Regions from separate parts of the Bradyrhizobium sp. USDA 4541 genome, predicted to be linked through region 2. Evidence: riboswitches for the same ligand, from Rfam matches in the RefSeq annotation. Region 2 holds a riboswitch; the other holds the start of a gene.
The links. A riboswitch is a leader RNA that binds a small molecule or an ion and turns the genes downstream of it on or off. The one in region 2 is predicted to bind glycine.

Region 1: it holds a riboswitch for glycine, as region 2 does, so the genes downstream of both, gcvT (glycine cleavage system aminomethyltransferase GcvT) here and J2R80_RS23895 (D-amino acid dehydrogenase) in region 2, are expected to answer to the same signal.

Annotation. Positions count from the first base shown of each region.
Region 1 is NZ_JALJZF010000001.1:4,905,719-4,913,305, reverse strand. Features, by position in the region: gene J2R80_RS23085 (DUF3455 domain-containing protein) at 1-290, shown strand, start outside; gene J2R80_RS23080 (cyclic nucleotide-gated ion channel) at 383-1,633, opposite strand; gene alaS (alanine--tRNA ligase) at 1,645-4,332, opposite strand; glycine riboswitch at 4,535-4,623, shown strand; gene gcvT (glycine cleavage system aminomethyltransferase GcvT) at 4,765-5,910, shown strand; gene gcvH (glycine cleavage system protein GcvH) at 5,930-6,295, shown strand; gene gcvP (aminomethyl-transferring glycine dehydrogenase) at 6,319-7,587, shown strand, end outside.
Region 2 is NZ_JALJZF010000001.1:5,069,476-5,077,062, reverse strand. Features, by position in the region: gene J2R80_RS23905 (ABC transporter substrate-binding protein) at 1-241, opposite strand, end outside; gene J2R80_RS23900 (M20/M25/M40 family metallo-hydrolase) at 507-1,637, shown strand; glycine riboswitch at 1,730-1,836, shown strand; glycine riboswitch at 1,840-1,954, shown strand; gene J2R80_RS23895 (D-amino acid dehydrogenase) at 2,020-3,378, shown strand; gene J2R80_RS23890 (ABC transporter permease) at 3,539-4,480, shown strand; gene J2R80_RS23885 (ABC transporter permease) at 4,484-5,371, shown strand; gene J2R80_RS23880 (ABC transporter ATP-binding protein) at 5,513-7,162, shown strand; gene J2R80_RS23875 (M81 family metallopeptidase) at 7,374-7,587, shown strand, end outside.

The DNA.
Region 1 (7,587 bases), 160 kb from region 2:
CCGACGGCCGCACGGTCGGCCGGCATTATGCGGGTCCGAACTGGGAGCATGTCGACGGCAGCGTCGTGACCGCCCGCACCGCCGGCAGCACACCCGGCGCCACCGCCGCCGATATTCCCTGGCTGAAGCTCGAGGTGATCGCCCATCGCGGCAACGGCCTCTTCTCCGGCGTCGCAACCGTGCAGCGGATCAACACCTCGGGCGGCGAGCTCAGCGGCGCTTGCGACAAATCAGGCGCGCTGAAGGGAGCGGCCTACTCGGCGGATTACGTGTTCCTGCGACGGGACTAAGCGTTTTCGAGCGAAGTGGATACCGGTTCGCGTGCAGAAAACGCGCCAAACGAAGAATCGAGGCCTCGTTCCGATTCAATCGGAATGAGGTTCTAGTCGCGGATGCCGCCGTCGATTTCGCGCGGCGCCTGGGCGATCTCTGCGGCGGCAAGGTCGCCGCCGGCCGCGATCGGGTCGGCAAGCCGCGCCTCGGCGGTCTCCCGGACATGCGCGGCGAGCGCCGGCATGCGCTCGATCAGGGCATGGAAGTCCTGCGCATCGAGCACCAGGAGCTTGGTCTTGCGCGCCGCCGTCACCGTGCCGGAGCGGCTGGTCCGCCGCAGCAGCGCGATCTCGCCGAAGAACGCGCCGTCGGAAAGCCGCACAAGCTGGCTCGGCAGGTCGATCTCGACCTCGCCCGCGGTGATGAAATACATCGATGACGCCGCATCGCCGCGCCGCACCAAGACCTCGCCGGCCTCGATGGTCTGCGACCGCAGCAAGCGCATGATGTCGGAAATATCGGCAGCGCCAAGATGTGAGAACAGCGGCACCCGCGCCAGCATGCCCCAGGTCACGACGAAGTCGCGGCGCCGGACCTCGTCGGCGAACGCGGTCGAGATGATCGCGACCGGCAGCGCGATCATCGCGAAGCCGACCACGATCGCGACCACCGTGACGGTCCGGCCGAGCGGCGTAATCGGGACGACGTCGCCGTAACCGACGGTGCCGAGCGTCACGATCGCCCACCACATCGCCTGCGGCATGGTGCCGAACTTGTCCGGCTGCACCCTGTGCTCGATGGCATAGAGCAGCGAGGCAAACAGCAGCACGGCGCCGGTCAGGATCACCACGCAGCCGAACAGCGTGCGCCGCTCGGCATGTAGCGCCGCCAGCAGCGAGCGCATCGCGGTCGAATAGCGCACCAGCTTGAGGAACGGCAGCATGCCGAACAGCACCAGCGCGGTCTTGTCGCCGGTCGCAAGCGCGACGGCCGACGGCAGGAAGGCCAGCAGGTCGATCACGCCGAGCGCCGAGAAGGCGTATTCCAGCCGCGCCCGCGCCGGCGTCATGTCGCGCAGCGAGTGGCCGACCACGCTCCAGAGCCGCGCGGCATATTCCAGCGCGAAGGCGATGACCGCCGCGATCTCGATGGTCGTCAGCAGCCAGCCGAACTGCGCGTCGATCTCGGGCACGGAGGCCAGGATCGCCGCCAGCACATCGACGGCGATGATGGCGACGATGACCCGGGCAAAGCGCAAGCCGCCCGAATGCGGCAGATCATCGCGTTCGAGCAGCTCGTAGAGACGGTCGCGCAGCCCGGGATCGCCGATCGTGGGCTTAAGCGGAGCCGTCGCCACGATCAGCCTCTCCGTCAGGCGCCAGCCGATGCCTGTTGGGTCATGGCCTGTTCGATCGCCGACAGCGCGGCGTCGGCCTTGGCGCCGTCGGGCCCGCCGGCCTGCGCCATGTCGGGCCGGCCGCCGCCGCCCTTGCCGCCGAGCACCTCGGAGCCCTTGCGCACGAGCTCGACCGCGTTGAACCGCGCGGTCAGATCGGCAGTGACGCCGACCACGATGCCGGCCTTGCCGTCCTCGGTGACGCCAACGATCGCGACCACGCCCGAGCCGATCTGCTTCTTGCCGTCGTCGACGAGACTCTTGAGATCCTTGGTCTCGACGCCCTCGACCGCGCGCGCCAGCAGCTTGACATTGCCGACCTCGCGAACGGCTGAGGCGGCGCCGTTCGACGCACCGCCGCCGCCCATCGCGAGCTTCTTGCGGGCGTCGGACAAATCGCGCTCGAGCTTCTTGCGCTCTTCCATCAGAGCTGTGATGCGCGCCGGCACGTCGTCGATCGTGGTGCGCAGCTCCAGCGCCGCGGTCTTGGCCAGCGCGATGGTGTCGTTGGCGTGCTTGCGCGCATGATGCCCGGTCAGCGCCTCGATACGGCGCACGCCGGACGCGACCGCGCCCTCGCTGGTCACGGAAATCATGCCGATGTCACCGGTGCGGCGGACATGGGTGCCGCCGCAGAGCTCGACCGACCAGCCAAGCGCGTTCTGGCCGTGATCGCGGGCGCCCTTGCCCATCGACACGACGCGAACCTCGTCGCCGTATTTCTCGCCGAACAGCGCGCGGGCGCCGGCCTCGCGGGCATCGTCGACGCCCATGACCCGGGTCGTGACCTCGTCATTCTCCAGCACGACATCGTTGGCGATGTCCTCGATCCGGGCGAGCTCTTCCGGCGTGATCTGCTTCGGATGCACGAAGTCGAAGCGCAGCCGGTCCGGCGTCACCAGCGAGCCGCGCTGCGCGATGTGATCGCCGAGCACCTGGCGGAGCGCCTCGTGCAACAGATGCGTCGCCGAATGGTTGGCGCGGATCGACGAGCGCCTGGTGTGGTCGACCTCGAGCTGTAATGCGGTGCCGACACCGAGCGTGCCCTGCTCCACCGTGCCGAGATGCACAAAGAGATCGCCGGCCTTCTTCTGCGTGTCGGTGACGCGGAACTTAACGCCCTCCCCGGTCAGCACGCCGGTGTCGCCGACCTGGCCGCCGGACTCGCCGTAGAACGGCGTCTGGTTCAAGACGATCGCGCCGCTCTCGCCGGCCTTGAGGCTCGCGACTTCGGCGCCGTCCTTGATCAGCGCCGTCACCGCGCCTTCCGCGCTCTCGGTCTCGTAGCCCAGAAACTCGGTCGCGCCGAGCTTCTCGCGCAGCGGGAACCAGATCGCTTCGCTCGCCGCCTCGCCGGAGCCCGCCCAGGACGCACGCGCCTTGATGCGCTGGCGCTCCATCGCGTCGGTGAACGCCGCCTGGTCGACGCTGATACCGCGCGACTTCAACGCGTCCTGGGTCAGGTCCAGCGGGAAACCAAAGGTGTCGTACAGGGTGAAGGCGGTGTCGCCGTCGAACATGTCGCCCTTCTTGAGGCCGGCGCTCTTCTCGTCGAGCAGCGACAATCCGCGCACCAGGGTCTTGCGGAACCGCGTCTCTTCCAGCCGCAGCGTCTCCTCGATCAGCTTCTCAGCGCGCACTAAGTCCGGATAAGCCTGGCCCATCTCGCGGACCAGCGCCCAGACCAGCCGATGCATCAGCGGCTCGCTCGCGCCGAGCAGCTGCGCATGGCGCATCGCGCGGCGCATGATCCGGCGCAGCACATAGCCGCGGCCCTCGTTCGACGGCAGCACGCCATCGGCGATCAGGAAAGCCGACGAACGCAGATGGTCCGCGATCACCCGGTACGACGCCACGTTCCGCGCGTTCGGCCCATGGCCGAGCGCCGACGATGCCGCATCGATCAGGTTGCGGAACAGGTCGCTCTCGAACACGCTTTCGACGCCCTGCAAGATCGACGCCATGCGCTCCAGGCCCATGCCGGTATCGATCGAGGGACGCGGCAGCGCCACGCGCTCCTCCTTCGTCACCTGCTCGTACTGCATGAACACCAGGTTCCAGAACTCCAGGAAGCGGTCGCCGTCCTCCTCAGGCGTGCCCGGCGGACCGCCCCAGATGTGCTCGCCGCGATCGATGAAGATTTCGGAGCACGGCCCGCACGGGCCGGTATCGCCCATCGCCCAGAAATTGTCCGAGGTCGCGATCCGTATGATGCGGTCATCCGAGAAGCCGGCGATCTTCTTCCAGTGGCCCGCCGCCTCGTCGTCGTCGTGGTAGACGGTGACGAGCAGCTTGTCCTTCTTCAGCCCGAACTCCTTCGTGATCAGGTTCCAGGCCAGCTCGATCGCGCGCTCCTTGAAGTAATCGCCGAACGAGAAGTTGCCGAGCATCTCGAAGAAGGTGAGATGGCGCGCGGTGTAGCCGACATTGTCGAGGTCGTTGTGCTTGCCGCCGGCGCGCACGCATTTCTGCGCCGTGGTGGCACGCTGATAGGGACGCTTCTCGATCCCGGTGAAGACGTTCTTGAACTGCACCATGCCGGCATTGTTGAACATCAAGGTCGGGTCGTTGCGCGGCACCAGCGGCGACGAGGCCACGATCTCGTGCCCGTTCGCCTTGAAGTAGTTCAGAAATGTCGACCTGATGTCGTTGACGCTGCTCATGTTCATCCAATCGGAAAAAGTGGCCGGCCAGCCGCAAAAAGGCGTCATTTTCCGGCCGAACGCTTTTAGACATTGCCAGCTGCGGTGTCCAGAAACTGTGCAGGCGGATCATGGGCTTGCCGCGGCAGCACAAAGCCCATTGGATAGTTGCTGCAGCTGCGTTGACAGTCTTGGTGGCGCCGTGTTTTCTACCTACCTATACCTAGTCACGTCGGGAGAGACCGGCCTTACCGCCGGCGCCGAAGGAGCAACCGCCCCGGAAACTCTCAGGCAAAAGGACCGCGTGACGTCTGACATCTGGAAAGAGACGCTGGGGTTCGCCCCGATGCGTCCGCCGACGGGATAATACTCTCAGGCACAGCGACAGATGGGGCTTTCTGCAGGTTTCTCAAGGGGAAATAGGTCCCCGGCGGGAACCGCGAGGGCCCTGTGATGCTTGCGCGCGAAACCTCCCCGCTGAAACAGACCCCGCTGCACGCGCTGCACCTTGCGCGGGGCGCCAAGATGGTGCCGTTCGCCGGCTATGACATGCCGGTGCAATACGCGGCTGGCGTGCTGAAGGAGCACCTGCACACCCGCAAGGAAGCCGGCCTGTTCGATGTGTCGCACATGGGCCAGCTCGTGCTGAAGGCCAAATCCGGCAAGGTCGCGGATGCCGCGCTCGCACTGGAAAAACTGGTGCCGCAGGACATCGTCGGCATCGCGCCGGGACGGCAGCGCTACGCGCAATTCACCAATAATGACGGTGGCCTGCTCGACGACCTGATGGTGGCGAATTTCGGCGATCACCTGTTCCTGGTGGTCAACGCCGCTTGCAAGGCCGAGGACGAGGCGCATCTGCGCGCGAATCTCTCCGACGCCTGCGAGATCATCTCGCTGGCCGACCGCGCGCTGATCGCGCTGCAGGGCCCGAAAGCGGAATCGGCGTTGGCGAAACTTTGTGCAGATGTCGGTTCGATGAAATTCATGGATGCCGGTCCGCGCCGGCTCAGTGACGTCGACTGCTTCGTCTCGCGCTCCGGCTATACCGGCGAGGACGGCTTTGAGATTTCCGTGCCCGCAGACAAGGTGGAAGCCCTGGTCACCGCGCTGCTCGACAATCCCGACGTGTTGCCGATCGGGCTCGGCGCGCGCGACAGCCTGCGGCTCGAAGCCGGGCTGTGCCTCTATGGCCATGACATCGACACCACGACGACGCCGGTCGAAGGCGCGCTGGAATGGTCGGTGCAGAAGGTTCGCCGCAGCGGCGGCGCCCGCGCCGGCGGCTTCTCCGGCGCCGACAAAATTCTCGCGCAATTCGCAGATGGCGCTGCGCGCCGACGGGTCGGCCTGAAGCCTGACGGCCGCGCACCGGTGCGCGAAGGCGCCGCGCTGTTCGCCGATGCCGGCTCGACCGAGCAGATCGGCAAGGTGACCTCGGGCGGCTTCGGCCCGAGCCTCAATGCGCCGGTTGCGATGGGCTACCTGCCCACGGCCCTTTCCGCCGTCGGCACCACCGTTTTCGCCGAAGTGCGCGGCCAGCGGCTGCCGCTGAAAGTCGCCGCTACGCCCTTCGTCCCCAATACCTACAAACGCTGAACGCCAAAGGATCGACCCCATGACGACGCTGTACACGTCCGACCACGAATGGCTCCGCATCGAGGGCGACGTCGCCACAATCGGGATCACCGACTATGCGCAGTCGCAGCTCGGCGACGTCGTGTTCGTCGAACTGCCCAAGGTCGGCCGCAGCCTGAAGCAGGCCGAGGCCGCCGCTGTCGTCGAATCCGTCAAGGCCGCCTCCGACGTTTACGCGCCGATCTCCGGCGAGGTGGTCGAGGTCAACGACGCGCTCGCCGCCGAGCCCGCGCTGGTCAATTCCGACGCCGGCGGCAAGGCCTGGTTCTTCAAGCTGAAGATTGCCGACAAGGGCGAGCTCGGCGGCCTGATGGACGAGGCCGCCTACGCCGCGCACACCGCCTAAAGGATCACTCCGAGGATCACGTCATGAACGCGCCCTTCAAGCCGATCAACGAAGCCGCCACCGATTTCGTCCGCCGCCACATCGGACCGTCGCCGCGCGACGTCAACGCGATGCTGGAGACGGTCGGCGCCGCGAGCCTGCAGGCGCTGATGAACGAGACGCTGCCGGCGTCGATCCGGCAGAAGGCGCCGCTCGATCTCGGCCGGGCGCTGAGCGAGACCGAGGCGCTCGCGCATATGGGCGAGCTCGCCGCGCAGAACCAGGTGTTCACCTCGCTGATCGGCCAGGGCTATTCCGGCACCATCCTGCCCGCCGTGATCCAGCGCAACATTCTGGAGAACCCGGCCTGGTACACCGCCTATACGCCGTACCAGCCGGAGATCAGCCAGGGCCGGCTCGAGGCGCTGTTCAACTTCCAGACCATGATTTGCGATCTCACCGGGCTCGACGTCGCCAACGCCTCGCTGCTCGACGAGGCGACGGCAGCGGCGGAAGCGATGGCGCTCGCCGAGCGGCACTCGCAGGTCAAGGCGAAGGTGTTCTTCGTCGACAAGGAGGTGCATCCGCAGACGCTGGCGGTAATGCGCACGCGCGCCGCGCCGCTGGGCTGGGCGCTGGTGGTCGGCGATCCCTTGACCGAGCTCGACAACGCCGATGTGCTCGGTGCGCTGCTGCAATATCCGGGCACATCGGGCGCGGTACGCGACCTCAAGCCTGCCATCGCGTCGCTGCGCGCCAAGGGCGCGCTTGCGATCGTCGCGGCGGACCTGCTGTCGCTGACGCTGCTCGCCTCGCCCGGCGAGCTCGGCGCCGACATCGCGATCGGCTCGGCGCAGCGGTTCGGCGTGCCGATGGGGTATGGCGGACCGCACGCCGCCTATATGGCGGTGCGCGACACGCTGAAGCGCTCGCTGCCCGGCCGCATCGTCGGCCTCTCGGTGGATTCGCGTGGGCAGCCCGCCTATCGCCTCGCGCTGCAGACCCGCGAGCAGCATATCCGCCGCGAGAAGGCGACCTCGAACATCTGCACCGCGCAGGTGCTGCTCGCCGTGATCGCCTCGATGTATGCGGTCTATCACGGTCCCGAGGGCCTGACCCATATCGCACGCAGCGTGCATCGCCGCGCCACCGTGCTCGCGGCCGGCCTGCGCAAGCTCGGCTTCGCGCCGACCAGCGAAGCGTTCTTCGATACCGTAACCGTCGAGGCTGGTAGCAAGCAGATCGAGCTCGTCACCCGCGCGCAGGCGGAGCGGATCAATCTGCGCATCGGCGCGACCACGCTCGGCATCGCG
Region 2 (7,587 bases):
TGAAATTGGAATCCGTCGCCAGCAGCGTGTCATAGATCATGTAGCCATGATCGCGGGTGATGTAGGCCGTGGTCATGATCGGATCGATGACGCGCAGATCCGAGTGCATCACCGCGGTGATGGTCTTGCCCGCGGCCATCGCCTGCGGCGCGAATGACAATTCCTGCGGCGCGAACGACAGCGCGAGCGCCGTCAACGCGGCCGCTAGCGTGCGGTGTTTCCAACGCGAGATAGGGAACATGCAATCTCTCCTGACGTGTAACTGGTCAAAGCCGGCTTATTCGTTATGCATGTGGTTCGTTATTTAGGCGAACTAACATGCTGTATGGCTTGTGAAATCGAGACTTGCACCAAGCGCCAAGCGCGTCAATCGGTTTCAGGTCGCATCGGACGTACACAAACGAATGAGGCCGCGCGCCAGATTTTGGCTTTACAAAATCGTCGGCTGAGATTTTCGTAACGCGCGCGCGATGCCGGCGCCGTCAGAACAACAAGAGAGAACAACGATGAACCCCGCCAATCTCCCCTTTGATTCCGAAACGATGCTGCAGGGCCTGCGCAGCTGGGTGGAATGCGAAAGCCCGACCTGGGACGCCGCCGCGGTCGAACGCATGCTCGATCTCGCCGCCCGCGAGATGGCGATCATGGGTGCGACGATCGAGCGCATCGCCGGACGCCAGGGCTTCGCGGGCTGCGTCCGCGCCCGTTTTCCCCATCCGAAACAAGGCCAGCCCGGCATCCTGATCGCCGGCCATCTGGACACCGTTCACCCCGTCGGCACCATCGAGAAGCTGAAGTGGCGGCGCGAAGGCAACAAGTGCTTCGGGCCGGGCATCTTCGACATGAAGGGCGGCAACTACCTGTCGATCGAGGCGATCAGGCAATTGGCGCGCGCCTCCTTTACGACTCCGCTGCCGATCACCGTGCTGTTCACCCCCGACGAAGAGGTCGGCACGCCGTCGACGCGCGACATCATCGAGGCGGAAGCCGCGCGCAACAAATATGTGCTGGTGCCGGAGCCCGGCCGTCCGAACAACGGCGTCGTCACCGGCCGCTATGCGATCGCGCGCTTCAACCTGGAAGCCACCGGCAAGCCCAGCCATGCCGGCGCAACGCTGTCTTCCGGCCGCTCCGCGATCCGCGAGATGGCGCGGCAGATCATCGCCATCGACGGCATGACCACCGAGGACTGCACCTTCTCGGTCGGCATCGTGCATGGCGGCCAGTGGGTCAATTGCGTCGCGACGACCTGTACCGGCGAAGCGCTCAGCATGGCCAAGCGCCAGGCCGATCTCGACCGTGGCGTCGAGCGCATGCTGGCACTGTCGGGCACCGCCAACGACGTGACCTTCAAGGTGACGCGCGGCGTCACCCGCCCGGTGTGGGAGCCCGATGCGGGCACCATGGCGCTCTATGAAAAGGCAAAAGGCCTTGCTGCAGCGATGGGTCTCGATCTGCCGCACGGCAGCGCCGGCGGCGGCTCAGACGGCAACTTCACCGGCGCGATGGGCATCCCCACGCTCGACGGCCTTGGCGTTCGCGGCGCCGATGCACATACGCTCAACGAGCACATCGAGGTCGACAGCCTCGCCGAACGCGGCCGCCTGATGGCGGCACTGCTGGCGACGCTGGACTGACATCGATTTGCACTGCACAACACGTTGGCACTGCCGGATCGAAATTTAGCCTTGTCCATTTTTGAGGCTTCGCCTACGGTCCGGCCGTCCAACGCGACGATGCGGGAGAGATCGAAGCGACAACAATCGTGTTGTTGGCTTCGGCGCCGACGGAGCAACCGCCCCGGAAACTCTCAGGCAAAAGGACTGTATCGTCAGGACGATCTGGAGAGAGACGAACATGGCCGCACATCAAGGGCCATGACGTCCACCGAAGGGGATAGTTCGCTTCTGGCCACAGCCCGATGCGGATCAAGCTCTCAGGTACCGTGACAGATGGGGCGCCGATGCCGGTTTCACCGGCGGTTCGGCGACTCTTACCCACGGGAGCCTGACAACTATCATGCCACACATCGCGATCATCGGCGCCGGCATCACCGGCGTAACGACGGCCTATGCCCTGCTTGAACGCGGCTACAAGGTGACTGTCCTCGACAGGCATCGCTACGCCGCGATGGAAACCTCGTTCGCCAATGGCGGACAACTCTCCGCCAGCAACGCCGAGGTGTGGAACAGCGCCGCGACCATCCTCAAGGGGCTGCGCTGGATGCTGAGAAGCGACGCGCCGCTGCTGATGAACCCGAAGCCGAGCTGGCACAAATATTCCTGGATCGGCGAGTTCGTAGGCCACATCACGCGCTATCGCGGCAACACCATCGAGACCACGAAGCTCGCCATCGAAGCGCGCAAGCATCTGTTCTCGATCGCAGAGCGCGAAAACATCGCCTTCGATCTCGAACGCCGCGGCATCCTGCACGTCTATCACGACAGGGCCGGCTTCGAAGCCGGCCTCAAGGTCAACACGCTGCTGCAGCAAGGCGGGCTCGACCGCCGGCCGGTGACCCCGGACGAGATCCGCGTCATCGAACCCGCGCTGCAGACAACCTGCTATGGCGGCTTCTTCACGCCGTCGGACGCGACCGGCGATATTCACAAATTCACGCGTGGGCTTGCCGACGCCTGCATCCGCCGTGGCGCGAGCTTCGTCCATGAAGCCGACGTCGACACGATCGCACACGGCGATGACGGCTTCCGCATCGGCTGGAACGAAGCTGCTTCACATGATGCTGCGGTCGCGACGCGCCAGCAGCTACAGGCGGACGGGATCGTGATTTGCGCCGGCGTGGCGAGCCGCCACTTCGCCAGCCTGCTCAACGACCGCGTCAATGTCTATCCGGTGAAGGGCTATTCGATCACGGTGCAGCTCGATGCGCCGCAAAGCCGGAATGCGGCCCCAACCGTCAGCCTGCTCGATGAAGCTGCGAAGATCGTCACCAGCCGGCTCGGCGCCGACCGCTTCCGCGTCGCCGGCACCGCCGAGTTCAACGGCTTCAACCGCGACATTCGCGCCGATCGCATTCAACCGCTGGTGGACTGGGTGCGGCATCATTTCCCGGAGATCGACACGTCGAAAGTCGTGCCATGGGCGGGCTTGCGCCCGATGATGCCGAACATGATGCCGGTGGTTCGCGCCGGACGGATTCCGGGCGTGTTCTACAATACGGGCCACGGTCATCTTGGCTGGACACTGTCGGCGGCGACGGCGCAGATGGTGGCCCAGGCGATCGACGATTGGCGCGACCTCGACACGCCGCCGATGGCGCCGACGTTCGGTGCCGGGCTCGACGTGCCCGCCGACGCGCGCAAAGCTGAAATCAATCCACCTTCCAGTGGACTGCTTCAAACTTCACCGGAGGAATAATCGCGGCCAACAGGACTGATTAGCTGCACCGCAAAATCCGCAGCACCGATGGCATGGGACTTGCTCAAGTTCTACCGTGAGTCTGCTACCATCTGTGCTACGGTCTGGTGTGCAACGGTCCCGCTGGGGACTTCATCGACCACAACCCAACGGATCAAATTTGCTCGGATATCTGCTTCGCCGCATCCTCGCCGCCATTCCCGTGATGGGCGTGGTGGCTCTGTTCGTGTTCCTGTTGCTGCGGCTGACGCCGGGCGACCCGGCCGCCATCCTCGCCGGCGACAACGCGACTCCCGAACAGCTCGAACGCATTCGGACCTCGCTTGGTCTGAACGAGCCGATCTACATCCAGTTCTACACCTGGATCGCCAAGTTGCTGCACGGCGACCTCGGCGTCTCCCTGATCTCGAACAAGCCGATCCTCGAAATGATCGTCCCGCGCCTCGAGCCCTCGATCTCGGTCGCGCTGGCCACCATCATCCTCTCGATCCTGGTGGCGGTGCCGCTCGGCGTGATCGCGGCGTGGAAGCACGGCACCTGGATCGACCGCTTCGTGATGGGGCTTTCCGTGCTCGGCTTCTCGGTGCCGGTGTTCGTCATCGGCTATGTGCTGATCCAGATCTTTGCGATTGATCTGCGCTGGGTTCCGGTACAGGGCTTCAAGAGCATCTCGGCCGGCTTCGGTCCGTTCTTCCAGCGCCTCATCCTGCCGACCTGCACACTCTCCTTCATCTATGTCGCGCTGATCGCACGCATGACGCGGGCCTCGATGCTCGATGTGCTCGGCGAGGATTACGTGCGCACGGCGCGGGCCAAGGGCATCGGCGAGACCGGTGTGCTGCTGCGCCATGCGCTGCGCAACGCCGCCGTGCCGGTCATCACGGTGATCGGTTCCGGCTTCGCGCTGCTAATCTCCGGCGTCGTCGTCACCGAGAGCGTGTTCAATCTGCCCGGCATCGGCCGCCTCACCGTCGATGCGGTGCTGGCGCGCGACTATCCGGTGATCCAGGCGATGATCCTGTTGACGTCGGGTATCTACGTCGCGGTCAATCTGTTGATCGACCTCGCCTACACCCTGCTCGATCCTCGTATCCGGTACTGAGCAATGGCGATCGAAACCCTTCCCGAATCCTCGCTTCCCGTCACCCGGCCGTTCCGCGTCAAGTTCGGCTTCCTGACGTCGACGCCGATCATCGCGGTTGCGACGATCAGCCTCGCCCTCATCATCCTGATGGCGATCTTCGCGCCGCTGCTTGCGCCGCACGATCCTCTGCTGCTGACGCCGTCGCAGCGGCTGAAGCCGTCGAGCGCGCAATATCTGCTCGGCACCGACGCTTATGGCCGCGACCTGTTGTCGCGCATCATCTACGGCGCACGGATCTCGCTGGTGATCGGGCTCGGCGCCGCCGTCTGCTCGATCGCCATCGGCCTTCTGATCGGCCTCGTCGCCGGCTTCTTCCGCTGGGTCGATGCGGTGCTGATGCGCGTGATGGACGGCTTGATGGCGATCCCCGCCATCCTGCTCGCGATCGCCGTGGTGTCGCTTTCGGGCGCCAGCATCTGGACCGTGATGGTCGCGATCACCATCCCCGAGATCCCGCGCGTGGCGCGGCTGGTGCGCTCGGTGGTGCTGACCGCACGCGAGGAACCTTATGTCGAGGCCGCGATCTCGCTCGGCACCAGCCTGCCGAAGATCATGTGGCGGCATTTGATGCCGAACACCATCGCGCCGCTGATCGTGCAAGGCACCTATGTCTGCGCGTCCGCGATCTTGACCGAGGCGATCCTGTCGTTCCTCGGCGCCGGCATCTCGCCGGAAACGCCGACATGGGGCAACATCATGGCCGAGGGCCGCGCCTATTTCCAGGTCAAGCCGTCGCTGATCTTCTGGCCGGGGCTGCTGCTCTCGATCGCCATTCTCAGCGTCAACCTGATCGGCGACGCCGCCCGCGACGCGCTCGATCCCCGCATGAAGCAGCGTGAGGGCAAGTGACGGCTTCAGCTCTTCTGAAGCCGTCATTCCGGGGCGATGCGAAGCATCGAACCCGGAATCTCGAGATTCCGGGTCTGGTGCTGGCGCACCATCCCGGAATGACAGTGGGTAAATTCCTTCGCAGCGCCAAGAGACCCTGACATGACCAACGTCGTCCTCGACATCAGCAATCTCGTCGTCGGCCTCGGCCGCAAGGCGGATGCGCATCGCATCATCGACGACCTCTCGCTGCAGGTACGTGAAAGCGAGACGCTGTGCCTGGTCGGCGAAAGCGGCTCGGGCAAGTCGGTGACATCGCTCACCGTGATGGGCCTGCAGCAGAAGGGCACGCTGGTGCCGTCTGGCGGCAGCGTCAAACTGGTCGGCGAGGAACTGCTCACCGCCAGCGACCGGCGGCTGCGGCAACTCCGCGCCACGCGGATGGCGATGATCTTCCAGGAGCCGATGACCGCGCTCAATCCCGTGGTGCCGGTAGGCCGCCAGATCGACGAGGTGCTGCGCGCCCACACAGATCTCGATGCCCGCGCACGGCGCCAGAGGATTTTGGCGATGATGGAGCATGTGCGGCTGCCGGACGTGGAGCGCATCTTCTCCTCCTACCCGCACCGCCTCTCGGGCGGTCAGCGCCAGCGCATCATGATCGCGATGGCGCTGGTGCTGGAGCCGAAGCTCCTGATCGCGGACGAGCCGACCACCGCGCTCGACGTCACCACTCAGAAGCAGATCCTCACCTTGATCCGCGACCTGCAACGCGATCACGGCACCGCGGTTCTGTTTATCACCCACGACATGGGCGTGGTGGCCGAGATCGCCGACCGCGTCGCGGTGATGCGGCACGGCCGCCTGGTCGAAACCGGCCCGCTGCAGGACGTGCTGCGCAATCCGAAGATGGAGTACACCCGCAACCTCCTGTCCTCGGTGCCGAGCCTGGTGCCGCGCGCGCCGCGCCCGGAGACGACCGAGCCCGTGGTGCTGGAAGCCAACGAGCTCAGCAAGGTCTACCGGGAGCGGTCGCTGTACGGCAAAGCCCGCGAGGTCGCCGCCGCCAGCAACGTCACGCTCACTCTGCGCAAGGGCCGCACGCTCGGCATCGTCGGCGAAAGCGGTTCCGGCAAGTCGACGGTGGCGCGCTGCATCGTCCGCCTGATCGATCCGACCTCGGGCGGGGTACGCCTCGCCGGCCGCGAGATCTCCGACCTGTCGCGCCGGCTGTTGCAGCCGCATCGCCAGAAGATCCAGATCATCTTCCAGGACCCCTACCGCTCGCTCAATCCGCGCGTCACCGTCGGCGAGAGCATCGCGGAAGGCCCGGTCAATTACGGCATGCCGCGCAAGGACGCGCTGGCGCGGGCGCGCGAGCTGCTCGAGCTCGTCCATCTGCCGCCCGACGCGATCTCGCGCTATCCGCACCAGTTCTCCGGCGGCCAGCGCCAGCGCATCGCGATCGCGCGCGCGCTGGCGCTCGATCCCGACGTGCTCGTCGCGGATGAGGCGGTGTCCGCGCTCGACGTCTCGGTGCAGGCGCAGGTTCTGGATCTGCTTGACGAAATCCAGCGCCGGCTGGGCATCGCGCTGCTGTTCATCACGCATGATTTGCGCGTCGCCGCACAAATCTGCGACGACGTCGCCGTGATGCAGCATGGCCGCGTCGTGGAACAGGGACCGGCCGCCGAGGTGCTGACCAATCCGCAGCAAGCCTATACCCGCGCGCTGCTCGATGCGGCGCCCGGACGCGGCTGGGACTTCGCCAACTTCCGCCCCGTTTCGGAAGGCATTGTGGCGACGGCCTAGGTCTTTAGCCTCAAGCCTTTCCGCCCACAGGGCATGCAAATCCGCTGGTGCTCCCCGGCTTGCGCTGGGCGCGACGACACGCTTAACGTCGCGCGCTAGAGCGTGGCCCTGAAGGTGGACGCCGGTCTTCCCCGGAGATCACGCTCCAACCAACGAGATGAGATCATGACGCGCGTCGTTATGATCGAAGAAACGTATCGAGACCGACTTGATGACCCGCATTGCCGTTGGCGGCTTCCTGCACGAGACCAATACCTTCGCACCGACGAAGGCAACCTATGACGATTTCGTGCATGGCGGCGGCTGGCCGTCGATGACGCATGGCGCCGACGTGCTCAAGGTCATGCGCAAGATCAATGTCGGCCTCGCCGGCTTTGTCGAGGCGGCGGAAGCCAATGGCTGGGAGCTGGTGCCGACGATCTTCG